One region of the Arthrobacter sp. E70 genome, then DNA from elsewhere that is predicted to be linked to it. Evidence: riboswitches for the same ligand, from Rfam matches in the RefSeq annotation. Region 1 holds a riboswitch; each other region holds the start of a gene.
What was found. A riboswitch is a leader RNA that binds a small molecule or an ion and turns the genes downstream of it on or off. The one in region 1 is predicted to bind thiamine pyrophosphate.

Region 1 (9,477 bases):
GCTGCCGCCCGCAGCGATGATTTCCCGGCCTCCCAGGAGCCCAGCAAGTGGGCCGAAAGCCGGCTGTCGATGGCCATGACCGCCGTGGCCCCGAACAGGACATCCGCCAGGAGTTCCGGCTCGGCCTCCACCAGTCCACCGGCCAGGTCCCGCCCGGCGATCTGTTCGTGCACGGCGTCGGCCTCCACATGTTCGTCGAAGTAGTGCGTGACTCCGGCGTCGAAACCATGGCGGCGGAAGCCGTTGCCATAAAAGCGGTTGGGCTGGGAGGACGTCATCTCATAGATGGCAAGGTGGCCCGTGATGGCGCCGCGAAGCCGCCGATTCAATCCGCACAGCGACATCAGGTTCACCGAAGCGAGGGAGACGGCGGGGACAGCGTCCAAGTAGGCGCCATAGCGGTCATCCAGCCCGAGGCCGCGCATGGTGCGGGCGAACAGGGCACTGTGCATCCGTTCGGGCCGGCCGCCCCCGTACTCGTCCGCCTGGATTTCCACGAGCGCCGCCTTGGCCCGGCCGCTGAGGCGGGGAATGGCCCAGGTATGCGGATCGGCTTCCTTCAGCTGGTACACCGATTTGTGGACCAGGAACTCCTTCAGCTGCTCCAGCGAAGCCTTCCTGGCCACGTAGCGCGAGACACTGGGGCCGGTGTCGCTGGCGGCCAGGTCGAAGAGGATATTGGCGACGTCGTCGCTGGCCAAGCCGTCGCTGGACGGGCCGTCCCCGGGGAAGGCGCCGGTGGCAGGAAGGCCGTGTTTCCCGGCGATCTTCCGCGCGGCCTGGCGGAGCGCCTTTTCGAAGGGCTCCTCGATCATCCGCCGGATCCGGATCAGTCCCGGCTCCCACTCCCAGTCGTCGGCGACGCCGTCAAGGCCTGAGTAGTGCAGTTCGTAGAGGCTGAAGAGGGAGAGCTGGATGTCCTCGTGGCCGATGATGTCCCCGGCCCGGGCCAGCTGTGCCGCCACCAGGGCCTCCAGTGCGTCCAGGTCAGCCGCGGAAGAAGCCGGCGCCTGCACCAGGATTTTGAACAGGGCGCTGCTGATGGGTCCTCTGGTGTCCGGGATTCTCATGGTGCTCCTTGGTCTTCTGCCGCGCCGATGCCGGGAACAACCACGGGGGCGCCGGTGCGCGGTGCTGGCATGCCCTGTCCTCCTCGAAACCCGGGAGGAACATAGTAAGCATGGCTTAGTAATTAATGCTACGCAGAACCAGGGCGCGCCGGATGCGGGCCGGTAACGGGTTAGGGTGGAACGCAGAACCGTTTGGCAGGAAGCGGCATCCCCGTCCCTCCGTATGCTTCCGGTGGCGACCAGTCCAGCCGGAGCAACGCCATGGTTCAAGAATCCCTCGCCCCTGAACACCCCCTGCAACTGTCCCAGTATTTCCAGGACCTGCAGGACCTGCAGGATCTGGTGCTGGACAGCCCGGACGTCGGAGTCTTCCTCAACGAACTGGCCACGGTAGCAGCCGAGGGCCTTTCAGCCGCCCCGTTCGTGCCCGCTGTCTGCGGCGTGACCCTGTTCCGGCGGAAGAAGGCCACCACGGTGGCCAGCAGCGACCCCACCGCCAAGGAGATGGACGAACTGCAGAACACCTTCCGCGAGGGACCGTGCCTGACGGCCATGGGGGAGATGCGGAGCATCCTGGTGCCCGACACCGCGCGGGAGCACCGGTGGCCCGGTTACGTCGCCGCGGCAGCGGGGCAGGGCATCCGGTCCATCCTGTCGGTGCCGTTGCTGGTGGATGACACAACCCGGGCGGCCCTGAACCTGTACGCGTCGCGCAGCGATGCCTTCAGCGGCCCGCACATCAGCCGCGCGGAGGCGTTCGCCGCCCAGGCGTCGAAGTCACTTCGGCTTGCGCTGAAGATTGCCCAACTCAACGACGCCCGCAACGACATGGCACTGGCCATGCAATCCAGGACCGCCATCGACCTCGCCGCCGGCATCATCATGGCCCAGAACCGGTGCAGCCAGGCGGCGGCCATGGAAATCATGAAGGCCGCTTCCAACGCCCGGAACATCAAGCTGCGGGAGCTGGCCCAGTCCATCGTCGAATCCGTGGGGGCCGGCGGCGGGGTTACCACGCACTTCGACGAATGAGCGGCAGCTACACCTCCAGCGCCGAGCCGAGGACGTCCCGGAGGGCTTCCACCACCAGGTCGTGGTCCTGCACCTGGGGCAGCCCGGACACGGTGACGGTGGCCACCGCTCCCACTCCCGTAACGACAATGGGGAAGGCGCCCCCGTGCGCGGCGTAGCGGGACTGGTCGAACCAGGCATGGTCTTCGATCCGGCCCCCGCCCAGCCGGCCCCGCAGGCCCACCAGGAGGGACGGCACCTCGTACCGTGCGGCGGTGCGCTGCTTGGCGCGGACCCAGTAGCCGTTGTCAGGCGTGGCGCCCGGCAGTGCAACATGGAACAGGACTTGCTCGCCCTTGGTGATGTCGATGGCGATGGGAAGGCCCCGCTCCTTGCCCAGTTCCACGAGGAGCAGGCCAAGGTTCAGGGCGTCATCCGGGGAAAACCCCGGGAACTGCAGCTCCCTGACCTCCGCCTCGACGCGGGCGATCAGGGCTTCCAGGGAACCCTCGGGCTGCGTGTCGAGGGAATCCGGATCGAACTCGGTCACATGCGGCGGATTGGCACTCATGCCCCACAATCTACCCCTCGCCAGGTGTAAACTTGACCACGCCCGCAAGGGCTGAAATACACGCCTAATTTGAACCAAAACCACCATTTACAACGACAGGGGAGCGCCGCCGTCGGCATCCTGGCCAGGCCGGGAACCGCAGGTGGGCGCTGAGAGTGCGGACCGCCGCAGACCCTCGAACCTGATCCGGTTAGTACCGGCGCAAGGGAGTCGAGTTCTCGAAGTGATTGGCAACGGCAGTCAACGCCGCATTGCCGCGCTTTCCCCTCCTGTTACCCAGGAGGATCACATGAGCACAGCAGCAATCAAGAAGACCACCAGCAAGTCCTGGCGCGTCGTGGACATTGTGGTGGCGGCCCTCGTCGCCATCGCCGGCGGCGTCATTTTCTGGGCCTGGTCCCAGGGCGCGGCCGCAGTATCCGTGCCGATGAACGCGGCCTACCCGCCCCTGACCGGCCTCATCGCCGGCGGCTGGATGATCCCCGGTGTCCTGGGGATGCTGATCATCCGCAAGCCCGGGGCGGCGCTGTTCTGCGAGACCGTGGCAGCTACCGGTGAACTCCTCATGGGTTCCCAGTACGGCACGTCCGTCCTGTTCTCCGGCTTCGTCCAGGGCCTGGGCGCGGAGATCATCTTCGCGATCTTCGTGTACCGCAAGTTCAACCTGCCCGTGTCCCTGCTGGCCGGTGCGGCATCAGGCCTCTTCTGCGGCCTGAACGACTCCTTCGCACCGTGGGGCTGGAACATCGCCTACTCCGGCGCGGACAAGCTGGCCTACATCCTCTTCTGCATGGTTTCCGGAGCCATCATTGCCGGCGCGCTGTCCTGGATCGCCACCCGCGGTTTGGCCCGCACGGGCGTCCTGAGCTCCTTCGCCTCGCGCAAGGCCGCCACGGAGCCCGTTTTCTCCTGATGCCCGCCGCTTACGGGGACGCCTCGGCTCCCGCCCGGCCTGCCGCCGTCACAGCCCGCGGCTGGGGCTGGCGGCATGCCGGCAGGTCCAAGCCTGCCGTCAACGCCCTCAACCTTGACATCAGCCCGGGGGAGCGCGTGCTCCTGCTGGGTCCCTCTGGCGCCGGGAAATCCACGCTCCTGCATGCCCTCGCGGGGGTGCTGGGGGACGTGAACGACGACGGCGAGGCCGGGGATGCCGACGAATCGGGTTCGCTGCTGGTCGACGGAGAATCCCCGCGCGCCCGGCGCGGCCATGCCGGGCTGATGCAGCAGGACCCGGAGACGCAGGTGGTCCTGTCACGGGTGGGCGACGACGTCGCCTTCGGCGCCGAGAACCTCGCGGTGCCCCGCGATGCCATCTGGCCGCGGGTGCACGAGGCGCTGGACGACGTCGGGCTCGCCCACCTTTCGCTGGACCACCCCACGTCGGCCCTGTCCGGCGGGCAGAAGCAGCGCCTGGCGCTGGCCGGCATCCTCGCCATGCGCCCCGGACTGATCCTGCTGGACGAACCCACCGCCAACCTGGACCCGGACGGAGTGCTGGAAGTCCGCGACGCCGTCGCGCGCTGCCTGGACAAGACCGGTGCCACGCTGGTGGTGGTGGAGCACCGGGTGTCCGTGTGGAAGGACGTCGTGGACCGGATCGTGGTCCTGCAGCCGGGCTCCGCCACTGACGATGCCGTACTCCTGGACGGGCCGCCGGACCGCGTGCTGGCCGAGGCCCGGACCATGCTCGCCGCCGCAGGCGTCTGGGTGCCCGGTTACGTGCCGGCAACACGAAGCCGTGCCGAGGTTCCGGCCGCCGGGACGGGCAACCTGCTGCTGGCGGCCGAGCGGCTCGCCGTTTCCCGGGAGCGTCCGGGCCGCCGCGGCTTCCGGAAGGTAGCGCCGGCCCCGGTCCAGGAAGGCCTCACCGCGCAGGTCCGGGCGGGGCAGGCACTCGCCATCACCGGGCCCAACGGAGCCGGAAAATCGACCTTCGCCCTGACGCTCGCCGGCTTGCTGGAGCCCGTGGCAGGGACGGTGTCCGCCACGATGGACCTCAGCCGCGGCGTAGGCATCGACCCCTACAAGTGGAAGGCCGAACAGCTGATTTCCCGGGTGGGCACCGTGTTCCAGGAGCCAGAGCACCAGTTCGTGACGGGCAAGGTGCTGGATGAACTGCGTTTCGGCCCACGGCACCTGGGGCACGGCGGGGAACGGGTCGACGAGCTGCTGGAGCGGCTCCGGCTCACGGCCCTGGTGGATGCCAACCCGTACACGCTGTCCGGCGGCGAGAAGCGGCGGCTGTCCGTAGCCACGGTCCTTGCCGCCAGCCCGCAGGTCCTGGTGCTGGACGAGCCCACCTTCGGGCAGGACGCCAACACCTGGGCGGAGCTGGCCTCGTTCCTGTCCGAACTCCTGGACGCCGGCACCGCGGTGGTCTCCGTGACGCACGATGCCGAGTTCACCGCCGCCCTGGGCGGGGCCGAACTGCGCATGGCCGCGGCGGAAGCGGTGGCGCCATGAGGCAGCAACTCACCCTGCGCGGCAACCACGCGCTCCTGACGCGGGCGAACCCGCTGAGCAAGTTCGCCGCCGTCGTGCTCATCACGGCGGTCCTGGCGCTGTCCATCGACTGGGTCTCCGCCTCGGTGGCCCTGGTGTTCGAGGTGCTCCTGTTCCCGCTTGCCGGCCTGACGCCGTCCTTGTTGTGGCAGCGCGGCTGGCCGCTGATCCTCGCCGCCGCCGTTGGGGGCTGGAGCACCTCCATCCTGGCTCCGGACAGCGGACGGATCCTGCTCGACGTCGGCATCTGGAGCATGAGCGAGGGGTCCCTGCAGCTGGGGATCGGGTTTTTGCTCCGCGGGTTCGCCATCGCGCTTCCCGCGGTGCTGCTCATGAGCTGCACCGATCCCACGGACCTCGCCGATGCACTGGCGCAAAAGGCGCGGCTGCCGCACCGCTTCGTCCTGGGAACCCTGGCAGCGATGCGCCTGGTGGGGCTGATGGCGGAGGAATGGCAGACCATTGGCATGGCCCGCCGGGCCCGCGGCGTTGGCTCCCGCGGCAGCGTGGCCCAGCGTGTCAAGGCAACGCTGGGGCAAAGCTTCGGCCTTTTGGTGCAGGCGATCCGCCGTGCGTCCCGGCTGGCGGTCACCATGGAGGCCAGGGGATTCGGCGGCGGCCCGCGGACCTGGGCGCGGGAATCCACCTACAGCCTGCTGGATGTGTGGGTGCTCGCCGGAGGTGTCCTGGTGGCCGGGCTTGCCCTGGCGGCCGCCGTATCCGCGGGGACATGGAACATGGTCTGGCTCGGCAGCTGACGCCGGAAACCTATCGCATCTACCGGGTAGTATCTGCCTGGTTGCCGCGCTTCCGTCAGGACGGGCCGCTCGGATAACTCATAAATGATATATTTATGTCATGACGCAGGAAACCGCTGAACACGTTGCCGCCATGCTCAGGGACGCCCGGAGCGAGAAGGGCTGGACCCAGGGCCAGCTCGCCGCCGAACTTGGCACCAGCCAAAGTGCGGTCGCCAGGATGGAGCAGGGCAAGCAGAACCTGAGCCTGAAGATGATCCAGCGGCTCGAGAACATCTTCGAGCGCAGCATCGTCAACGTGGGCAAGCCTCAGATGACCCACCTGCGCGTGGAAGGCGGACGCACCCTGTCCGGCGCCGTGGACGTTAACAGCAGCAAGAATGCCGGCGTGGCGCTGCTGTGCGCCAGCCTGATCAACCGCGGCACCACCGTGCTCCGCCGCCTCGCCCGCATCGAGGAGGTCAACCGCATCGTCGAGGTGCTGACCAGCATCGGCGTCGAGTGCACCTGGCTCAACGACACCGACCTGCGCCTGCGCCGCCCGGCCGTCCTTGACCTGGACGCCATGGACGTTGATGCAGCCCGCCGCACCCGCAGCGTCATCATGCTGCTCGGGCCGCTGCTGGATGAGTCCAGGGAATACCGGCTGCCCTACGCCGGAGGCTGCGACCTGGGCACCCGGACCGTTGAGCCCCACATGCAGGCGCTGCGCCAGTTCGGGCTTTCCGTGGAGGCCAGTGCGGGCTTCTACACCGTCCAGGCGCCGCCGGCCGACACCCAGGACCGCTCCTTCGTCCTTACCGAACGCGGCGACACGGTCACCGAGAATGCGATCATGGCGGCCGCCCACCGCCCGGGAACAACCGTGATCCGCAACGCCAGCCCCAACTACATGGTGCAGGACCTGTGCTTCTACCTCCAGATGCTCGGCGTCACCATCGAGGGCGTGGGCACCACCACCCTGAAGATCACGGGGCGCCCGGTGATCGACGCCGAAATCGAGTATTACCCCTCCGAGGACCCCATCGAGGCGATGAGCCTCATCACCGCGGGCATCGTCACCAATTCGGAGGTGACGGTCCGGCGCGTACCCATCGAGTTCATGGAGATCGAGCTGGCCACGCTGGGCCAGATGGGCCAGCAGCTGGAGGTCTCCGATGAGTACATGGCGCGCAACGGCCGCACCCGCCTGGTCGACGTGACCACCAAGCCCTCTGAGCTGAAGGCGCCCGAGGACAAGATCCACCCCATGCCGTTCCCGGGGCTGAACATCGACAACCTGCCGTTCTTCGCGGTGATCGCCGCAAATGCCACGGGCCAGACGATGATCCACGACTGGGTGTACGAGAACCGGGCGATCTACCTGACGGAGCTGAACAGGCTGGGCGCGCAGGTGCAGCTGCTGGACCCGCACCGCATCTACGTCAACGGACCCACCCGGTGGCGTGCGGCAGAGGTGGGCTGCCCGCCGGCACTGCGGCCGGCCGCCTGCCTGCTGCTGGCCATGCTCGCGGCAAGGGGCGTGTCCGAGCTGCGGAACATCTACGTGATCGAGCGCGGCTACGAGGACCTGGCCGAGCGGCTGAACACGATCGGTGCCAAGGTGGAGTACTTCCAGGACTGAGCATTAACGGTTCGTCATGATGGGCGGGGCTGCTTCACTTCCACCGCTGCTGCAGCAGAATGAACATATGCGTACATTCGGCGTCGAGGAAGAACTCCTGATCGTTGATCCGGAGTCCGGCGAACCGCTTGCCCTGGCTGACGCACTCCTTGCGGGCCGTTCAGACGCGGCGGATGACCTCCCCACGCAGCCGGCGGTGCACCATGCCGGGAAGCAGGCGGATTACGACGACGAGATGGGCCTGAGTGCCGAGCTCAAGCTGGAGCAGATTGAGACGCAGACCCGGCCCTGCCTGGAATACGGGCAACTGCTCGAACAGATTCGGGCAGGCCGTACACTCGCCGACCAGGCGGCCCGGAAGCATGACGCGAGGGTCGCTGCGCTGGCCACCTCACCGCTGGCGTCCACCACCCACACCACCCCGGACGCCCGCTACGCCAGGATGCTGGAGCGCTTCGGCCTTACCGCCCAGGAACAGCTCACCTGCGGCTTCCACGTCCACACCTACATCGAGTCCCCCGAGGAAGGCGTGGCCGTCCTGGACCGCATCCGGGACAAGCTCGCTGTACTGACAGCCCTGAGCGCCAACTCGCCCTTCTGGAACGGCGTGCCCACCGGTTTCGAAAGCTACCGCACGCAGGCCTGGAACCGTTGGCCTACGGCCGGTCCCACGGGCATTTACGGAACCTACGCCGCCTACCGACGCGTGGTCACGCGCCTGCTGGAAACCGGCGTCATGCTCGATGAAGGGATGCTGTATTTCGACGCCCGTCTGTCCCGCAGCCACCCCACCGTGGAAGTGCGGGTGGCCGATGTCTGCCTCCGCGCCGAGGACGCCGGCCTCATCGCCGTGCTGGTCCGGGCGTTGGTGGAGTCCGCGAGCAGGGAATGGCGCCAGGAGGTTGATCCGGCGCCCGTTCCCACCGTGCTACTGCGGATGGCTTCGTGGCAGGCCAGCAGCGCCGGACTCAGCGGCGAGCTTCTGGACTTCGGGAATTTCCGCCCCGCGCCTGCCCCGGACGTCGTCCGCTCTCTTGTCGATTACCTGGCGCCGGTTCTGGATGAGCAGGGCGAGCTTGCTTTGGCGCGCCAGGGGATCGAGGACATCATCGCGCGCGGGACCGGGGCGGCTGAACAGCGCCGTGCCCGCGACAAGGCATTGGCCGGAACGCCGCCGGAGGACATGGGGTTCGGTGCCGTGGTGCGGCAGGCCGTCAACGTAACGATGCGGGGGGCGCTGGATCTCGCGGAGGTGGAGGCGGCCCCGGAACTGCTGCGGGTGCGCCAGCCCTAGCCGTCCCCGGGGGCTCCCTTGAAACGAAGGAGCTTCACGCCGACCGCGATCTGCATCAGGTAGAACACGAACGGCGGAATGTCCTTGTAGCGCAGGAGGATGCCGGCAAAAACCGGTGCACTGGCAGCGGCGCTCAGCCCGGTCCCGCCCTTGAGGGGGGAGGCCTGCAGTGCCGCGCCCAGCAGGCCGACGCCGCAGGTCTGGAGGCTGGCGTACGCCAGGAAGGGCCACGCAGCGCCCCTTCGATAGGCAAATTTCTCGATGTCCGCGGCGCGGACGGCGAGGGCCCAGACGAACAGGGGGCTGCCCGCCAGCAGGGCGACGGCGGCGACGGTCGCCAGTTGTCCGGCCCGGGCAGGCCCGGTTTCTGATTCCGCGTTGCCTGCTTCCTGCCGCAGCCGCCGGGCAAGCCGCACGAATCCCAGGGGTGCCGCCGCCGTTCCTGCTGCGGCGAGGAACTGTCCCAGTGTCCAGAGGCCGCGGTGGCGTTCCAGCATGGCCAGCCGCTGCTCGGCGCTTTTGGTGGCGTGGACGTTGCCCACCATCGCGATCCCCAGCAGCCAGCACGCGCTCGCCGCGGTGCTCACCGCTCCCGCCCTGGCATATGGCTGTGACTGGCCCATGGCTTGCCTCCTTCGCCTCCGCTG
Region 2 (9,477 bases), on a different contig from region 1:
ACAACGTGGCCGGTTACCTCACCAGCATCGAGGGGCTGCCCACCTTCACCCCCAAGCTGATCCAGCCCGGGGACCTCGAGGGCTTCGACGCCGCCATGGTCCTGGACGTCCGCAACAAGACCGAGCACAAGGCCGGCCACGTGCCGGGCTCGTACCAGCTCAGCGGTGGCCGCGTCATGTGGCACCTCGACGAGCTGCCGGCCGGCGGCACCATCGTCACCTACTGCCAGTCAGGCGTGCGGAACTCCGTAGCCGCCAGCGCCCTGCGCCGCGCCGGGTACGACGTCGTCGAACTCGACGGCAGCTACGCCGCATGGAACGCGTTCCAGAACAGCGTCCCCGCCGCCTAGCCAGCCGGCCAAAGACCGCCCGGGCAGGACCCCCCTCCTGCCCGGGCTCCCGGCCCGGGCGCGTCCCCCGCGCGCCCGGGCCATCCTCATGCCCAACGACCAGGACGGAGCACCCCGATGCCACATGGCAACCCACCGCAACACACTGCGGGACCTGCCGGAGCAATATTGGGCCTGCGGGAGAACCTGGCCCAGTTCATGCTTCTGGTGGCGGTCAACGCCCTGGTAGGTGGAACCCTCGGGCAGGAACGCACGGTCCTGCCCCTGCTCGCCTCCGAGGCCTTCCACCTTGACCTGTACACCGGGGCGCTGACGTACATCCTCGCCTTCGGCCTGGCCAAGGCTGTGACTAACTACTTCGCAGGCACCCTGTCCGACCGGCACGGCCGCAAACCCGTCCTCGTGGCGGGCTGGCTTGCGGCGATCCCCGTCCCGCTGATGCTCATCCTCGCCCCATCCTGGGGCTGGATTGTCGCGGCCAACGTGCTGCTGGGCATCAGCCAGGGCCTCACCTGGTCCACCGCCGTGATCATGAAAATGGACCTCGTCGGCCCCAGGCAGCGCGGCCTCGCCATGGGTTTCAACGAGGCTGCCGGTTACCTGGGCGTCGCCGTCACCGCGCTGGCCACCGGGTACCTCGCCTCCACCTACGGCCTTCGCCCCGCACCCTTCCTCCTCGGCGCCGCCTACATTGCACTGGGCCTCGGACTGACTGTGCTGGCGGTGCGGGAGACCCACGACCATGCGAAAACCGAAGCCGCCCGGCATTCCGGGCCGCACCGTCATGCGGGCTCGGGGCTTACCACGGGTCAGGTGTTCGCCCTCACCAGCTTCAAGGACCGCTCCCTCTCCGCCGCGAGCCAGGCCGGACTCGTTAACAACCTCAATGACGGCCTGGCCTGGGGCCTCTTCCCGGTCCTGTTCGCCGCGGCCGGGCTGGGCCTGGGCGAGATCGGCATCCTCGCCGCCGTCTATCCGGCTGTGTGGGGCGCCGGCCAGCTCGTCACCGGTGCACTGTCGGACAGGTACGGGCGGAAAACCCTGATCACCGCGGGCATGCTGGTTCAAGCCGCAGCGCTGGGGTTGGTGGCCGCCGGCACGGACTTTGGCACCTGGCTCGCCGCCGTCATCCTGCTCGGCGCAGGTACGGCCATGGTGTACCCCACCCTGCTCGCCGCCATTGGGGATGTGGCACATCCCGCCTGGCGGGCACGCTCCGTGGGCATCTACAGGCTGTGGCGCGACGGCGGATTCGCCGTGGGTGCCTTGCTGTCTGGAGTGCTCGCGGACGCCTTCGGGATACCCGCCGCCACTGCCGCCGTCGCCCTCCTTACCGCTGCGTCCGGCATGGTGGTCGCAGTGCGCATGCGCGGTACCGACCACCACGGTGGCAGCTGACCGCCTAGGGAACGAGTTCGAAGTGGACCTGCCGCGCCGTGATGTCCGAAGCCAGCAGCCGGACCCGGACCTTGGTCCCTGACTCCAGCTCGCCGGCGCAGCGGGCGGTCACCGCCGGCTCAGCAACCTGGATGATCCCCGAACTGCCGTTGCCGTTCCCGCCCTTCCCGTTGCCGTTCCCGTTTTGCGGCTTGGAGCCGGAGATCACGATGGCATCGAACTCCTGCCCGATGTGGTTCACCAGGAGCGCGGCCTCCACCGTGTCCAGGGCCAGCCGCTCCATCCGTGACGCCAGCTGGTCTGAACCTGCCATGATCCCCGGCAACAGCGGAAGGGCCTCACGGGCCCAGGCGGGCACATCCCCGCCGTTGCTCAACGCCTCACAAATCACCAGCACAAAGCGGTCCACCAGACGGCGCAACGGGGCGGTGGTGTGGGCATATGCGGCACCAATCGCGGACTGGACGGCGTCTTCCGGGACGGTCCCGTCGAAGGCGGTATAGGAGGCACCCCGGAACAGCATGCCGGCCGAATGCATGATGGCCAGTTGGCGCGGGTCCCTGGGGTCCAGGGACCGCAGGTACTCGCCGTAGCTCATTTCCCCATCCCACGGCCTGCCCAGCACCTCGGTTTGCAGCCGGAAGTGCCGCAGGGACCGCTCATCCGGCGCGGGCATGGTGCGCAGGATGCCCACCTTGCCGGCAAGCATCATCTGCGCCGCGGCCATGCCGGTCATCAGCGAAATCTGCGCATTCCAGTCCTCGACGGGAAGCTGCGGGACGGCGTCAATCCGGAAGCCGCCGTCGGGCAACTGGACGATCTCCTGCTCCGGCATGTTCAGGCTGGCGCCATTGCGTGCCCGCTCGAGTTGGACCCGCTTGAGGCCCACCTCGCGGAGCAGGTGCAGCACGGGGTGGGCGTTGCCGTCGTCGAGGGCTGCCTGCGCACCTTTGTAACTGAGCTTCTCGCGGCTGCGGACCCGCGCACGCCTGACGCCGACGGAGGAAACCTCGGCGTCGCCGTCGAGCACGAAATGCCAGACGAAAGCGGAGCATTCCTGGCCGGGCAGCAGGCTGCCGGCCCCCTCGCTGATGACCTCCGGATGGAGCGGGATGCGGCCGTCCGGCGCATAGAAGGTCTGGCCCCGGCGGCGCGTCTCGGCATCGAGCGGACCCCCCGGGGCAACGAATGCCGGCACGTCCGCGATCGCATACAGCACCCGGTAGCCGGTGCCCTCCTGTTCGATGAACACCGCCTGGTCCAGGTCCGTGGACGAGGCCGGGTCGATGGTCACGAATTCGACGCCGGTCAGGTCGTAGGAGGGCAGCTGCAGCGACGCCACCGCTGCTTCGGCGTCTTCGACGGCTTCTGCCGGGTACGGGCCGGGCAGCTCCAGTTCCGTCCGGAGCGCACCCAACGCTTCCTCAAGGGCATTCTTGTGGTCGTGGACGTTGGGGGCGAGCCGATGGTGTGACACAAAACTCAGCGTATCTCCAAGTACGCCGATAGCGCAGGCTCAGGACGTGGCGCTGTCCAGCGCGTCGAGCAGGGCGGCCGCTGCGGCGGCAGGATCGGCAGCCTCCGTGATCGCGCGGACCACGACGATCCTGCGGGCGCCGGCTTCCACCACCTGGTGCACGTTGCCGTGGTCGATGCCCCCAATGGCGAACCAAGGCACCGGGTCCCCGGCGTCGCCTGAGGCTTGGGCGGCGTACTTCACCAGGTCAGGGCCGACGGCGGCCCGGCCGGGTTTGGTGGGCGTGGCCCAGATCGGGCCAACGCAGAAGTAGTCCAGGCCCGAAGGGCCGCCCGTGGCGGCGAGGGCGGCGTCCACCTGGCCGGGGGTGTGGCTGGAGAGCCCGATGGCGGCGTTGCCGTTGACCAGGGTGCGGGCAGCGGCTAGCGGAAGGTCCTTTTGGCCGATATGGAACACCGGCGCCCCGGACAGCACCGCGATGTCCGCCCGGTCGTTCACCGCCCACAGCCTGCCGTGCCGCAGTGCGGCCTCCTTCAGCACCGCCAGGAGGTCCAGTTCCTCCGCGGCTTCGATGCCCTTGTCACGCAGCTGGATGATGTCCACACCGCCGGCAAACGCGGCGTCCACGAACTCCGCGAAGTCGCCGCGGTCCCGGCGCGCGTCCGTGCAGAGGTACAGGCGGGCGGTGTCGAGGGCAGGAATTAATGAGGGGGACTGATTCATGCGTGCAAGCCTAGTTCCTCTAAACTGGGCAGGTACTGCGGGAGCCTGCGGCAGCTGTCATAAAGCGCCGGGCTGAGAGGGCGTCAGAGCCGACCGCTTGACCTGATCCGGTTAATGCCGGCGTAGGGAAGGAAACAGATGGGCATTTCCCACAACAATTCATCCGGGTCCGAAGATCCCCACATCCATGCCGGCGTTGCCGTCATCGGCGGGGGAGTAGTGGGGCACGGCATCGCCTGGGAGGCGCAGCGCTCCGGGCGGTCGGTGGTACTGGTGGATGACGCACCGGGAAGCGGCGCCAGCTGGGCCGCTGCGGGCATGCTGGCACCGGTGAGCGAACTGCACTACCAGGAGGAGGACCTCCTGGAACTCATGCTCGAGTCATCATCGCTGTGGCCAGGCTTCGCTGCCGGCGTTGCCGCCGCAACGGGTGCGGATTCCGGATACCTGACGACGCCGACCCTCGCCGTGGGTGCCGACGCCGCCGACCGCGCGGCGCTGATGGACCTGCGCGGGGTGCAGCGGGCCAACGGCCTGGAAGTGGAACCCCTTACCGTGCGCGAGGCGCGCCGGCGCGAGCCCCTGCTCAGCCCCGGCATTTCCTGCGCCTTGGACACCCCGGCCGACCACCAGGTGGATCCGCGGCGGCTTGTGGCCTCCCTCCGGCTGGCCCTTGCCGGTGCCGCTGGCCGGACCCCCGAACTTGCGGTTGACGGAGCCGCCGACGGCTTTGCGGTGCAGGACCGGGCCGCCGGGCTGCTGTGGGAAGGCGGAACGGTTGCCGGGGTCCGCCTTGCAGGCGGCGGCACCATCCGTGCCACCGAAACGGTGGTGGCCAACGGTCTGCAGGCTCCTGGACTCGGGGGACTGCCCGATGGGCTGCGCCTGCCCCTCCGCCCCGTGCACGGGGACATCCTCCGCCTCGCCGTCCCCCAGCACCTCCGGCCGCTGGTGACCTCGACGGTGCGGGGCATGGTCCACGGGCTTCCCGTATATATCGTTCCGCGCCAGGACGGAACCGTGGTGATTGGAGCCACCCAGCGGGAGGATGCGCTCTCCGACGCCGTGAGCGCCGGCGGCGTGTACCAACTGCTCCGGGACGCCCAGGCGCTGGTGCCGGCCGTCGCCGAACTGGAACTGCTCGAATGCACAGCCCGTGCCCGTCCCGGAACGCCGGACAACGCCCCGCTGCTGGGTCGGGTGCCTGTGCCCGACGGGTCCGGTGCGCCCATTCCCGGCCTCATTATCGCCACCGGATTCTTCCGCCACGGCGTCCTGCTCACCCCCGCGGCAGCGGCCATCTGCCGGGACCTTCTGGACGGCACCGCCGATCCCCGCTGGTCGCCGTTCAGTCCGGACCGGTTCTCGCGGCCACTGGCGGCCGCTGGCACCCACATCAAGGAGACAGCATGAACATCATCCTCAACGGAAACCCGCACACCGTAGCGGACGGCGCTTCCATCACCGTGCTCGTCAGCCAGGTCACCGGCCGTCCGCTCGCGGCCGACGGCCAGGCGACCGATGGCAGGAAGCTGGGTGTCGCCGTCGCGCATAATGCCCAGGTGGTGCCCCGCAGCCAATGGTTCGCCACGGCGCTCGCAGACGGCGACGACATCGAACTCGTGACCGCAGTACAGGGAGGCTGACACCATGACCGAAACCAGCACCATCAACCCCGCCGGCCAGGCCGGTCCGGGCGACGCCCTGGTGATCGACGGCGTTGAACTGGCGTCCCGGCTGATCATGGGCACCGGCGGCGCGCCGAGCCTGGACGGCCTCGGCGCCGCACTGCTGGCGTCCGGGACCGCCCTGACAACAGTGGCGATGCGGCGCTACTCAACTGCTGAGACCGGCTCGCTGTTCCAGCTGCTCGTGGACCACAACATCCGGGTGCTGCCCAACACCGCCGGCTGCTTCACGGCCCGGGACGCCGTCCTCACCGCGGAGCTGGCCCGGGAGGCGCTGGAGACCGACTGGGTGAAGCTGGAGGTCATCGCCGACGAACAGACCCTCCTGCCCGACGCCGTCGAACTCGTGGAGGCAACCGAACAACTGGTCAACCGCGGCTTCAAGGTCTTTGCCTACACCAACGATGATCCGGTGCTCGCACTGCGGCTGGAAAACCTTGGCGCCACTGCGGTGATGCCGCTGGGCGCGCCGATCGGCACCGGCCTGGGGATCCTGAACCCGCACAACATCGAGCTCATCGTTTCCCGCGCTTCGGTGCCGGTGGTCCTGGACGCCGGCATCGGCACGGCCTCCGATGCCGCGCTTGCCATGGAGCTGGGCTGCGACGCCGTGTTGCTGGCCACCGCCGTCACCCGGGCCCAGAACCCCGCCCTAATGGGCGAGGCATTCAAGCACGCGGTGGTCGCCGGGCGGATGGCAAAGGCAGCCGGCCGCATCCCGCGCCGCGAACACGCCCTGGCGTCGTCGGCCATGGAAGGCCGCGCCGAGTTCCTCTGAACGCCTTAACTGGCTGTGGCCACCACCCCGTGAGGGTGGTGGCCACAGCCAGTTGTAGCCTGTTCAGCGGCGGAGGATGGCAGTAAGCCGCTCCATGTCATGGCGCGCACGGGTGCGTCCAAGGTAGGCAACGGCACCGATGGAAGCCGCTGTGCCGAGCACCACGGGCAGGATCCACGGCAGCCAGGTCAATCCCGGCAGGTAGCCACATCCGGCCGCCATCAGGATGATCCACGTCAACGCCGCGACACCTGCGGCGACTCCGGCGGCAACTCCCGCACCGTACTTGGCATGCCGCCTGTCATTGGCCCAGACAATAAAACCCGCGGCAACGGTGGCCAGCACCACAATGGTCAGCGAAAGCATGGATCTCCTTGCAGGAACGAGCCGGCAGCCGGACTAGAACTGGCCGAAACCTACGCGCCGGACCTCTTCAGCACCGATCTCCACGTATGCCAGGGCATTTCCCGGAACAATGATCAGGCGTCCTTTGTCATCCTTCAGCCGCAGTTCGTTTCCTTCGGTGATTGCGTGGCCGACAACCTTGGCCACTGTCTCCGCGTCCTGCGTCGATTCCAGCACGATTTCCCGGCCCACATTCTGAACGCCGATCTTAATTTCCAAGGGGGCCTCCCAGCCAGTCAATTCGGTTGATGATGTCTTATTTGTAGTCTAGGACTCTTTGGGGAAGCGAGAGATTCCGCGCCAAGCTAAACGGTAGATCAGGTCGCTGGCCACATCGAGGTCGAGATTGCCGTCCGTTTCGAGCCAGTACCGGGCACTGACCTGCGCCATCCCGGCCAGGCCCCGGCCCAGAAGCTCGGCTTCGATGTGCGGGAGTTTGGTGTCCTCGGCGATCACCCGTGCAATGGCATCGGCAAACGTCCGGTTGAAGGTTTCCAGCCGCGAGCTGACATCGGGATCGTTGATCAGGTCCGATTCGAACACCAGGCGGTGCGCCTGGTCATCGCTGGCAATGAAGTGGAAGTAGGCGCGCATGACGGCCTGGACGCGTTCATCGTTGTCCGTGGTGGAGTTCAGGGCCCCCAGCATCAGCTCGGTGAGCGAGGCAAGGTGGCTTTCCAACAGGGCAAGGTACAGCTCGCGCTTGGAGGGGAAGTGCTGGTACAGCACGGGCTTGCTGACATGCGCCGTCTCGGCGATCTCGTCCATCGCGGCACCGTGGTAACCGTTGGCTACGAAGACCTCCTGCGCTGCGGAGAGAAGCTGCGCGCGCCGCTCGTCCCGGGGGAGCCGGGCGGACCGTTGGCCTGCGGGGCGGGAGGGAGCTTGCGGTTCGGCTGCGGGCGGGCGGTCAGCCCGTGCTTCAGGGACCACAGTTATCCTTCTTTCCATTGCAGTTACCTTCACTTTACTGCGCGGTAATATGACCGGGCAGTATCCCGGGGCATACATTGAAGTATGGCTTCGTCTTTCACCGCAAATGTTTCAACCCTGTCCCTGGATCCGCTGGTGGAACCTGCCGGGGAGCTCAGCCCCGAAGAGGTTGAGCGGTATTCACGGCACCTGATCATTCCCGAAATCGGCGCGCTCGGCCAGCGGCGGCTCAAGAACGCCAAAGTGCTCGTCATTGGCGCCGGCGGTCTGGGCTCGCCGGCCCTCCTGTACCTTGCCGCAGCCGGTGTGGGAACACTTGGCATCGTCGACGACGACACGGTTGACCTCAGCAACCTGCAGCGCCAGGTGATCCACGGCGTCAGCGACGTGGGCCGGCCCAAGATCGAATCTGCCCGCGACGCCATCACGGCGCTGAACCCGCTGGTGGACGTCCGCCTGCACAACGTCCGGCTGGACGCATCCAACGCCCTGGACCTGTTCGCCGGCTACGACCTGATCCTCGACGGGGCCGACAACTTTGCCACCAGGTACCTGGTCAATGACGCCGCTGCCATCCTGGGCAAGCCCTACGTGTGGGGTTCCATCTTCCGTTTCGACGGCCAGGTCAGCGTGTTCTGGGAAAAGCACGGCCCCACGTACCGCGACCTGTACCCGGAGGCCCCACCGGCCGGTTCCGTGCCCTCCTGCGGCGAGGGTGGCGTGTTCGGCATGCTGTGCGCCGCCGTGGGATCACTCATGGTGACCGAGGCAGTGAAACTGATCACCGGCGTCGGGCGTTCCCTGCTGGGCCGGGTGGCACTTTTTGACGCCCTGGGCGGCAGCTGGCGCGAGATCCGCGTGGCCAAGGACCCTGCCGCGGAACCCATCACCGCGCTGACCGATTACGAAGCGTTCTGCGGGATCACACCGGAAGCCGTCACGGACAAGGAACACACCGTGACGGCCACGCAGCTGGCCACCATGCTGGCGTCCCGGAAGGCCGGGCTGAAGGACTTCGAGCTGGTGGACGTCCGGGAAGCCGGCGAATATGACATCGTCCGGATCGACGGCGCGAAGCTCATTCCGCAGGGGCGGATCCTGGCGGGGGAGGCGTGGAACGAACTCCCGCAGGACCGTGACATCGTGTTCCACTGCAAGGCTGGCACGCGCTCTGCGAACGTGCTGGCAGCGGCCCGCCAGGCCGGCTATGAAAGGGTCAGCCATCTCGACGGCGGCATCCTGGCCTGGGTGCGCGACGTCGAGCCGCAGAAGCCCGTCTACTGACCGGTTGGTCTATCAGATATGGCTCCCAAACCGGTGGTTTGGCAGCCATATCTGATAGGGCAAGTGACCGGCGTCAGGCGGTTTCCAGGCCGCGGTGGTCCACCGGGCATTCTGCCGCTGCGGCGGGGGAGGGAGCAGGCTGCTCCACCGTGATGCCGTACAGGGCCTCAAGGGCGGCCACGTAGTCGTCCTGCTGCCCGTTGGCGGCCAGTTCGCGGGCGCGCACGGTGGGCACGTGCAGCAACTGCTTGACCATCCGGCGCAGCGCGAACTCGACTTCCTCGGCAGCGGCGGTGCACCCGTGGCGGGCACGGACCTTCTCCATCTCCGCGTCCAGCACGTTCATCGTGTGGCGGCGCAGGGCAACGATGGCAGAGTCCACGGACCGGGCTTCGCGCTCCTGCTCGAACGCCTTCGCGGCGCCCTTGACGATGCCGCTTG
Region 3 (9,477 bases), on a different contig from region 1:
GCTTGTGGCCGAGACCTCGAAGACGCGGTAACCGCGGGACTCGAGTTCGGGACGGACGAATTCGGCCATGTCCTTGCCGTCCGGCAGGTCCACCTTATTCAGGGCCACCAGGCGGGGGCGGTGGTTCAGGGGAACCACCTTGCCGTCCTGGCCCGCGTAGCTCATGTCCACGGCGTACTTCTCCAGCTCGGCCTCGATGATGGCGAGGTCCGAAAGGGGGTCGCGGTCCGATTCCAGGGTGCCGCAGTCGAGCACGTGGACCAGGGCCGCGCAGCGCTCGACGTGGCGGAGGAAGTTGTGCCCCAGGCCCTTGCCTTCGCTGGCGCCTTCAATGAGGCCCGGGACGTCGGCGATGGTGAACCGGACGTCGCCGGCCTGCACGACGCCAAGGTTGGGAATCAGCGTGGTGAACGGGTAGTCCGCGATCTTGGGCCTGGCGGCGGACATGGCGGCGATCAGGCTGGATTTGCCCGCGGACGGGAAGCCCACCAGCGCGATATCCGCGATGGACTTCAGTTCCAGCACGATGTCCCGGGAGTCGCCTTCGATTCCCAGGAGCGCGAATCCGGGTGCGCGGCGCTTCTGGGAGGAGAGGGCCGCGTTGCCCAGGCCGCCCAGGCCGCCTGCGGCAGCAACGTACTCGGTGCCTTCGCCGACGAGGTCCGCCAGGACAGTGCCGTCCTTGGATTTGACGACCGTCCCATCCGGGACAGGCAGGACGAGGGTTTCGCCGTTCTTCCCGCCGCGCCAGTCCCCCATGCCCGGGCCGCCGTTGCTGGCGTGCCGGTGCGGTGCGTGGTGGTAGTCAAGCAGCGTGGTGGTCTGGTGGTCGACGCGGAGGATCACGTCGCCGCCGTTGCCGCCGTTGCCGCCGTCGGGCCCGCCAAGTGGCTTGAACTTCTCACGGTGGACGGAGACGCATCCGTGGCCGCCGGTCCCGCCGGATACGTGCAGGACTACCCGGTCTACAAAGCTGGCCACGTGGATCTCCTCAAAGCTGTTTATGCGGCGCCCGTGGACGCCACATCGATTGTAATGCGGTTAAAAGAGCAGTGGAGCGGACCAACAGGCCCGCTCCACCACTTCAGAACTGGTTGTTACTCTGCAGCTGCAGCAGCAACGATGTTGACGACGCGGCGACCGCGGCGGGTGCCGAATTCAACGGCGCCCGGGGTCAGGGCGAACAGGGTGTCGTCGCCGCCACGGCCAACGCCGGCGCCCGGGTGGAAGTGGGTGCCACGCTGGCGGACGATGATCTCGCCTGCGGAAACTACCTGGCCGCCGAAGCGCTTAACACCGAGGTACTGAGCGTTGGAGTCGCGGCCGTTGCGAGTGGAGCTCGCGCCCTTTTTATGTGCCATCTGAAATGCCTGCCTTTAAATTCTGGGGAATCTGTTGAAATACCTGAACAGTAACCGAAGGTTACTTGATGCCGGTGATCTTGACCTTGGTCAGTTCCTGGCGGTGACCCTGGCGCTTCTTGTAGCCGGTCTTGTTCTTGAACTTCTGGATGACAATCTTCGGACCGCGGAGGTCCTGGAGGATTTCAGCCGTAACAGTAACCTTGGCCAGGTCGGCGGCGGCGGAGGTGACCTTGTCACCGTCAACCAGGAGCAGGGCGGGCAGCTCAATGGTGCTGCCGGCTCCACCGGCGACGCGGTTCAGGGTAACGAAGTCTCCAACGGAAACCTTCTCTTGGCGGCCGCCTGCGCGGACAATCGCGTACACCACTTGGGAACTCACTTCTCTCGACGTTTATAACAAAATTGCGTGCGGTACCGGCTGAATAAGCCTGGCTTCTCGCTGTGCCTCAACGCCGTGGGGTCAGAAACCCAAGTGTTGGCGTAAGCACCGAAGATCAAGAATACGCTAGGTTCGTCTCCGGCCGCAAATGAGGCTGGTTCCGGCGGGTGGGTTGTGATAGTAACCACAAGCCCACGGCAACGCCGTCACCGTGCCGTTCCATGATACCGGCGCCGGGGCCGGCGGAGTGTCAGGAATAAAGGCGCGGCGCGTCGAAGAAGTCCACTTCAAGCCGGCAGGACTGCCTGAAGGCCGTAAGCATCGCGTCCCGCTCGTGGTCCGGGGCCGCCCTGCCGGCCGCATCCACGATCGCGATGGCCTGACGGGTGGCTTCGGCGAAGGCCTCGTCGGCGTAAGTGCGCAGCCAGTACGCATAGGGGTGCCCGTCGGGCTCCCCTGCTGCAAGGAACTGCGCGTGCAGCTTTTCGCCCACCTCGGCGTAGAGCCAGAAGCAGGGCAGGACGGCAGCAGCCAGCACCGCGTAGCTGCCCGACGCCGACGCAGCGGTGAGGTGGTCAACGTAGGACTTGGTCACGGGGCCGAGTCCGTCCTGCGTCGGGCGGGTGCTGAGCCACGACCGGTGCAGTTCCGATTCCACTTCGAGGCACTGCCGGGCCGATCCCGCCCAGAACAACTGCTCTGCCTCGGAAGGTGCCAGTGCACTGGCCCGCGCAAGGACCCGCGAGTAGCCGTTCAGGTACACCGCGTCCTGGGCGAGGTAATAGGCGAACTCCTTTTCGGGAAGGTGGCCGCCGGCAAGGCCGCGGATGAATTCGAGCCCATAGATCTCTGCCAGGTACTGTTCGGATTCCGCCCACAGCCGGGCAGCGAAGCCGCCCTCCGGCAACGCGGGCCGGACGTGGTGGAAGTGGTGGACCGGACCGTTCCCCTGGCCAACGTCCAACTGTCCCGAGTTTTCGAGTGCCCCGGCCAGCCACGGCTTGACCGTCCGCAGGGATGCTTCCCAGTCCCCCAGGCGCGCCTGCACGGTGGCCATCGCGGATGACAGCGAGCAGCCCGTCCCGTGGCTGTTGCGGGTGGGCACCCGGTCCCCAGGCACCTCCACCACTTCGCTGGAGAGCTCGCCGGAGGTGTTGACCAGCGCGTCAGGGCACGCCGTTCCCCCCAGGTGCCCGCCCTTCACCAGGACCGTTGCACCGGTTGCCTCCGCGAGGCGCCGGCCCTGGTCCAGGGCTGCCTCCCACGTTTGCGCCTGCTCCCCGTCCACCAGCATGGCAAGTTCAGGCAGGTTCGGGGTGATGAGGTGTGCAACGGGCAGCAGTTCCCGGACCGCAGCTTCTGCGGATTCCTTCAGCAGGCGGTCACCGCTGGTGGCCACCATCACCGGGTCAAGGACCACGACGGCGGGACGCACCTTGGCGAGCCATTCGCGGACGGTGCGGATGACGGCGTCGTCACCCAGCATGCCAATCTTCACTGCGTCGATGCAGATGTCGTCACTGACCGCATCCAGCTGCTGGGCAAGGAAGGCGGCAGGCGGAACGTGGACAGCCTGGACGCCGCGGGTGTTCTGGGCGGTCAGGGCGGTGATGGCCGCCATGCCGTACCCGCCGTGCGCGGCGATGCTCTTGAGGTCGGCCTGGATGCCGGCGCCGCCGGAGGGGTCCGATCCCGCGATGGAGAGTACCCGGGGAACAGCGCGGCCCACGGTGGAGGCAAGGGTGGCAGGGGGCAGGGGCAAGGAAAGGGTGGAAGACAACAGACATCCCTTCGCCGGTACTAGCCGGACAGGTTCAACGGGTGTGGATCTCAGCCGGCCCTGTGCGCGGCACCCCGTGTCGGTTCCCCAGCCTAGCTGGCGGGTGGCACCCGAAGGAAAGGTGACAGCCTTCCGGATGCGGGAAGTCCCCGCCGCGTGGACAACTCCCCCTGCATTTCGCGGGGGAATTGTCCACACAACGGGGACCTCCGGCATGGCCTGACGGCCGTGGTGCGCTGAGAACCCGGAGCGCTTAGAGTTCCGAGGCGGGGACTCCGACGCCAAGGATGATGGGCTCCTCGCTGGCCTTGCCGGGCTCCGCTGTGACCGCCGGGGCCTTCGTCGTTTCCGGAGCCTTGGCCTCGTGCGAGTGCCCTCCGGCGGACGCGGGCGCGTTCTCGTGGTGCTGGACCGTGGTCTCGTTGGCGGCACCCTGGGCACGGCTGGCACCGCGGTGGCGCCGCGGCCGGCGCTGGCGGGACTGGTCCGTCGCCGCCTGTTCCGTTCCGGGTACGGCGGCGGCAGGCTCGGGTTCCCGCACCACGTCCGCAGGCTTGGCTTCCTGTGCTTCCACGGGCTGGGCCGCTGCAGTTTCCGCCGCAGGAGCCGGCTGCCCGAGGTGCGCGAACGCTTCCGCGAGCCGGTCCAGGGTGAAGGCGGGCTGCGCCTGCTGCTCCCCCGCGTGCTCAACGAACGGCAGGGGCACCGTCTCGCCGCCGAAGGTGAGGACGGCAGCGGGCCGGGTGCCGGCGTCGTGCTTGTCCGCTTCAGCCGGGGCAGGCTGCTGCACCACCGGCGGTGCGGGCGGCGCCTGGCGGGCGGCCGCGACCTCGTCGTCGTGCAGGTGGGCTGCATGGGCGGCTGCGGCGATGTTCGCCAGGGCGAGCCTTGTGGCTTCCGCCTTGGCGTGCCGCTCGGCGTCGGCGGGGTCCGGCTGGACAGTGTGCACATGGACGGCGGGTGCCGGGGCCGGCTCCGGCTGCTGGCCGCCGCGTCCGCGCCGCCGCTTGCGCTCGGAACGTCCGGCGGGCTGGCTGTTGTCGGTCCGCTGGCCTTCGTTCCGGGAGGCTTCCACCCGGCCCTCGGGCCGGTTGTCTGACCGCTGCACATGGTGCTCAGCCGCGACGATGTTGGCGCGGCGGTGCTCCACAGGATCATCGTGGGTGACCACGCCGCGGCCGGCACACGCTTCGCACTGCTCGCCGAAGACTTCGAGCAGCCCGGTACCCATGCGCTTGCGGGTCATCTGGACCAGGCCCAATGACGTGACCTCGGCAACCTGGTGCTTGGTGCGGTCCCGGCCCAGGCATTCCACCAGGCGGCGCAGGACCAGGTCGCGGTTGGATTCCAGGACCATGTCGATGAAGTCGATGACGATGATGCCGCCGATGTCGCGCAGGCGGAGCTGGCGCACCACTTCCTCGGCTGCCTCGAGGTTGTTCTTGGTGACAGTCTCTTCGAGGTTGCCGCCGCTGCCGGTGAACTTGCCGGTGTTGACGTCCACCACGGTCATGGCTTCGGTCCGGTCGATCACCAGCGAGCCGCCGGAGGGCAGGAAGACCTTGCGCTCCAGGGCTTTGTGGATCTGCTCGTCGATCCGCCAGGCCGAGAAGATGTCCTGGTCTTTGGTCCACTTCTCCAGGCGCCCCACCAGGTCCGGTGCCACGTAAGTGACGTAGGCCTCGATGGTGTCCCAGGCCTCCTCACCGGACACGATGAGCTTGGAGAAGTCCTCGTTGAAGACGTCGCGGACCACCTTGATGGTGAGGTCCGGTTCGCCGTAGAGCAGTTCCGGGGCAAGGATCTTGGTGGACTTCGACTGGCTTTCGATGCCCTCCCACTGCGCCCGCAACCGGTTGATGTCGTGCGTCAGCTCTTCCTCCGACGCACCTTCGGCCGCGGTGCGGACAATGACGCCGGCCTGCTCCGGGAGGCGGTCCTTGAGGATGCGCTTGAGCCGGTTGCGTTCGACGTCGGGCAGCTTGCGGGAAATGCCCGTCATGGAACCGCCGGGAACGTAGACCAGGTAACGGCCCGGCAGGGAGATCTGGCTGGTGAGGCGGGCACCCTTGTGGCCCACGGGGTCCTTGGTCACCTGGACCAGGACGGTGTCGCCGGACTTCAGGGCGTTTTCGATGCGGCGCTGCTTGCCTTCGAGGTTGACTGCTTCCCAGTTCACCTCGCCGGCGTACAGGACGGCGTTGCGGCCGCGGCCGATGTCCACGAACGCAGCTTCCATTGACGGCAGCACGTTCTGCACCTTGCCCAGGTACACGTTGCCGATCAGGGAGTCCTGCTGGGTCTTCGAGACGAAGTGCTCGGCCAGCACGCCGTCTTCGAGGACGGCGATCTGGATTCTGTCGTCGCGCTGGCGGACGATCATCTGCCGGTCAACGGATTCCCGGCGCGCGAGGAACTCCGCCTCCGTGATGACGGTGCGGCGGCGTCCGGTGTCGCGTGACTCACGGCGGCGCTGCTTCTTGGCTTCCAGGCGGGTGGAACCCTTCACGCTGGCTACCCGGTTGCTGGCCGGCGCCTCGCTCACGGGACGCGGGGCGCGCACCCTCGTCACGGTGTTGGGCGGGTCATCATCCCCGCCGCCGGTCAGTTCAAGGTCCTGGTCGCCACGGCGGCGGCGGCGACGGCGACGGGACGTTACGCCGTCCTCCAGCTGTCCCCCGGTGTCCTCGTCGGCATCCTCCGCGCCTTCGGCGTCGGTGCCGGTGCCGCTTTCGGTGTCATCTTCGGGCCCGCCCAGGCGGCTGCGTCCGCGGCGGCCACGGCTGCGGCGCCGGCGGCGGCCTGAGGCGTCGTCCGTTTCCGCCTCTTCCTCGTCCTCTTCCGTCTCGGCCGCGGCGGGCGCGGGGCGCTGCACGGCGCTCAGGTCGGGTGCCTGGAAGAGTACCGACGTCGGGGAGCCGGGCTCCATGAAAAGGGAACCAAAGGGGCTGGCAGCCCCGGCGGCCGGCTTTTCTTCCTCCGCGGCTTCTGCCTTGTCCGCTGCCTGCGGGACGCCGGCATCGGTGGCCTGGGCGTCGGCATTCCGGGTTTCCGTGCCCTGGGCGTCAGCGCTTTGGGCCTCGGCCGCCTGGGGTTCGACGGCCTGGGGCTCAACAGGCTGGCCCTCGGCCGCCTGGTTGCCGGCAGCCTGATGTTCGACCGTTGGGGCGCCGTTGCCCTGCTCTTGGACAGCCTCCGCTTCGGCTGCGTCCTGAACGGCCGCTTCCTGGGCCGGCGCCGGAGCCGCTTCCTGGGCCGGCGCCGGAGCCGCTGCCTTGCGGGTGGCTACCCGGCGGCGGCGGACGGGCTTCGCCTCGGCTTCTGCTTCCGGGGCCGGCGCAGCCGCGGGGCCTGCCTCAGTTGTGGCGTCCGGCGTTGCTGCGTCCTGGGCGCCGCGCTCTGGTGTTGCGCTGTCCTGTGTGGCGCTTTCCTGTGTGCCGCCGGCCGGTGCGGCGACAGGGGAAGCCTGTGCGGCTCCAACGGAGTCAGCGTCACCGACGGCGAAGGCAGGCAAGGGTTCGGTGGCGTCCGCCTTCTTCCGTGCCCGGGTGCGGCGCGCCGGGGTCTTAGGCCCGGCTTCTTCGGGCCCGGCTCCTTCAACAGCACCGTCCACAGCGGCAGTGCCTTCCGGCGTAGCAGCAGTGTCTTCCGGTGCAGCGGCCGCCGCACCCTTGGGCGCCGCCTTGCGGCGGGTGCGCGTGGCCCTCTTCGGCGCCGGCGCGGCTTCTGTAGCCGCCGCATCATCGTTAACAGCCAGTTCCAGCTCATTGTCCATATGTGGCAACACTCCTGCCCCTGACGTACCGCCACATCCGGCACCCATTGGGGCACATATTGTCAAAACCCGCAGGCGTTGACAGAAGTCAAGTGGATACTCCCAGGTTCGCACCGGCATGGAGGGTGCGGCAGCCCGTAGGAGCCGGCGGTCGCTCTGAAAACCCGTTGTTCTACATGCCACAACCAGGTGCCGCGCAATGGAGTCGCGGGAGTTGTCGGAAGCATCCGAAGCCTGCCCTGCTCATCATTGGCGGTCTTGGGAACAAACCACCGGACCGGAGTCCGAATGTGGATCGGCTTCCAGCCACGTTCATTCTCTCATACCCGGGCTAAATCACGGCGGAAGCGGCGAGCCTGCCCCGGAAGCTGGGAAAGGCCTCCAGCCGCCGGCGTTACAATCAGGCACAGGAGCACCGGACGAAAAGGACGCGACACCCATGCCCAGCATCTCCCCCGTCAGCGGCAGCCACGCCCAGGAACGCGCCGCCGATTCCGTCAGCAGTACTGCGCGGACCGTCCCGGCCATGACCCGGAACCGCCCCTTCGGCTGGTTGCTGGTCATCACCGGCGTGGTGGGCTGGCTTGCCTCCGGAACCCTGGTCCTGGAAAAGCTCGAAGTCCTCAAGGATCCCAACCACACCACCGTGTGCGATGTGAACCCATGGATTTCCTGCGGGCAGGTGATGCAGACCTGGCAGAGCTCGTTGTTCGGCTTCCCTAACATGTTCATCGGCATCGTGGCCTTCGCCATCACCATCACGGTGGGCATGGCGCTGTTGTCCGGCGCCACCTTCGCCCGCTGGTACTGGCTGGGACTGCAGGCAGGCGTCACACTTGGCTTCGCCTTCGTGGTGTGGCTGTGGTCCCAGGCCCTCTACGCCATCCACATCCTGTGCCCGTTCTGCATGATCGTGTGGGCGGCCATGATCCCGCTCTTTGTCTGGACAACCATCAGGAACATTTCCGCCGGCGTCATCCCCATGCCTTCCGGCGCGGCCCGCGTCCTGGCCGATTCCGGCTGGATCATCACGGCGCTGCTCTACGTGGCCGTCATCGCCACCATCTTCTTCGCCTTCATCCAGGTCTTCGCGGGGACCTCGGGCTTCTAGGCGTTTCCGATCGCGCCACATGACAGATAAGGCCAATGTTCACGACGAACATTGGCCTTATCTGTCACCTCGCGCCCACAGACGCGGGACGGACGCGGGTTACTTGAACCAGATCTTGATCTCGCGCTCGGCGGAATCGGTGGAGTCGGACCCGTGCACCAGGTTCTGCTGCACCTTCAGGCCCCAATCGCGGCCGAAGTCACCGCGGATGGTGCCCGGAGCCGCGGTCGTGGGATCGGTGGTGCCGGCCAAGGACCGGAAGCCCTCAATGACGCGGTGGCCTTCGAAGATGGCTGCCACTACCGGTCCGCTGAGCATGAACTCCACCAGCGGCTCGTAGAACGGCTTGCCGACGTGCTCTTCGTAGTGCTGCTCCAAAAGCTCGCGGGTGGCATCAACCTTCTTCAGTTCGGCAAGGCTGTAGCCCTTGGCTTCGATCCGGGCCAGGATGGCGCCGGTCAGGTTGCGGGCGACGCCGTCGGGCTTGATCAGGACGAGGGTGCGCTCTGTGGTCACAACTGCTCCAATGCGTTGGTGGGGTTTGGGATAAGTCTACGGGGACTGGCTTAGGGAGACTTCGGCTGGGGCCCGGCCGCCTGGTCCGGGTGTGCTGCTTCCCATTCGGCCTGTTCACGATCGCGCTGGGCTGCTTCGCGGTCCAGCCGGATGCCGGTACGGATTCCGTACCACCAGGCCACCGCGAACAACGCACCCACCAGGAACATGGCCGGTTCGAAGATGCCGGTGAGGACCAGGACAACCTGCAGGATCCAGCCCAATGCCAGGCCCCAGGGTTTGCTCAGGACGGCGCACGCCAGGACCATCACGACGCTGAGGGCTATGCCCACACCGAGGATGAGGGCAGGCGGGAACTCCCCGCGGCGCAGGCCGAAGACCACCAGGGTTGCGAAGAACATCACGAACGCTTCCAGCAGGAGCACCGTGGAGGCGAACATGACCTTGGTGGAGCGGCGCTTCTTTGGCATGCCCGGGCGCCATTCGCGCTGGGCTTTGGTCAGTCGTGCCACGGGCTACGCCTCCGTCTTTCCGAGGAGGATGCGCGCTTCG

Region 2: another riboswitch for thiamine pyrophosphate. It lies ahead of thiO (glycine oxidase ThiO); the one in region 1 lies ahead of AC3IMC_RS00380 (ECF transporter S component).
Region 3: another riboswitch for thiamine pyrophosphate. It lies ahead of thiD (bifunctional hydroxymethylpyrimidine kinase/phosphomethylpyrimidine kinase); the one in region 1 lies ahead of AC3IMC_RS00380 (ECF transporter S component).

Annotation. Positions count from the first base shown of each region.
Region 1 covers NZ_JBYQFR010000001.1:87,013-96,489, forward strand. The annotation lists gene AC3IMC_RS00365 (iron-containing redox enzyme family protein) at 1-1,070, opposite strand, end outside; gene AC3IMC_RS00370 (GAF and ANTAR domain-containing protein) at 1,332-2,102, shown strand; gene AC3IMC_RS00375 (heme-degrading domain-containing protein) at 2,110-2,652, opposite strand; TPP riboswitch at 2,740-2,878, shown strand; gene AC3IMC_RS00380 (ECF transporter S component) at 2,942-3,565, shown strand; gene AC3IMC_RS00385 (ABC transporter ATP-binding protein) at 3,565-5,115, shown strand; gene AC3IMC_RS00390 (energy-coupling factor transporter transmembrane component T family protein) at 5,112-5,912, shown strand; gene AC3IMC_RS00395 (UDP-N-acetylglucosamine 1-carboxyvinyltransferase) at 6,013-7,536, shown strand; gene AC3IMC_RS00400 (glutamate--cysteine ligase 2) at 7,604-8,830, shown strand; gene AC3IMC_RS00405 (hypothetical protein) at 8,827-9,453, opposite strand.
Region 2 covers NZ_JBYQFR010000003.1:28,512-37,988, forward strand. The annotation lists gene AC3IMC_RS04055 (MBL fold metallo-hydrolase) at 1-350, shown strand, start outside; gene AC3IMC_RS04060 (MFS transporter) at 468-1,748, shown strand; gene AC3IMC_RS04065 (RNB domain-containing ribonuclease) at 1,753-3,225, opposite strand; gene thiE (thiamine phosphate synthase) at 3,265-3,948, opposite strand; TPP riboswitch at 3,976-4,094, shown strand; gene thiO (glycine oxidase ThiO) at 4,087-5,361, shown strand; gene thiS (sulfur carrier protein ThiS) at 5,358-5,594, shown strand; gene AC3IMC_RS04085 (thiazole synthase) at 5,599-6,414, shown strand; gene AC3IMC_RS04090 (hypothetical protein) at 6,478-6,780, opposite strand; gene AC3IMC_RS04095 (DUF3107 domain-containing protein) at 6,814-7,038, opposite strand; gene AC3IMC_RS04100 (TetR/AcrR family transcriptional regulator) at 7,087-7,752, opposite strand; gene moeB (molybdopterin-synthase adenylyltransferase MoeB) at 7,837-9,036, shown strand; gene AC3IMC_RS04110 (glutamyl-tRNA reductase) at 9,110-9,477, opposite strand, start outside.
Region 3 covers NZ_JBYQFR010000002.1:332,287-341,763, forward strand. The annotation lists gene obgE (GTPase ObgE) at 1-981, opposite strand, end outside; gene rpmA (50S ribosomal protein L27) at 1,098-1,361, opposite strand; gene rplU (50S ribosomal protein L21) at 1,423-1,731, opposite strand; gene thiD (bifunctional hydroxymethylpyrimidine kinase/phosphomethylpyrimidine kinase) at 1,994-3,505, opposite strand; TPP riboswitch at 3,513-3,610, opposite strand; gene AC3IMC_RS03580 (Rne/Rng family ribonuclease) at 3,777-7,298, opposite strand; gene AC3IMC_RS03585 (vitamin K epoxide reductase family protein) at 7,738-8,409, shown strand; gene ndk (nucleoside-diphosphate kinase) at 8,509-8,925, opposite strand; gene AC3IMC_RS03595 (DUF4233 domain-containing protein) at 8,976-9,437, opposite strand; gene AC3IMC_RS03600 (bifunctional folylpolyglutamate synthase/dihydrofolate synthase) at 9,441-9,477, opposite strand, start outside.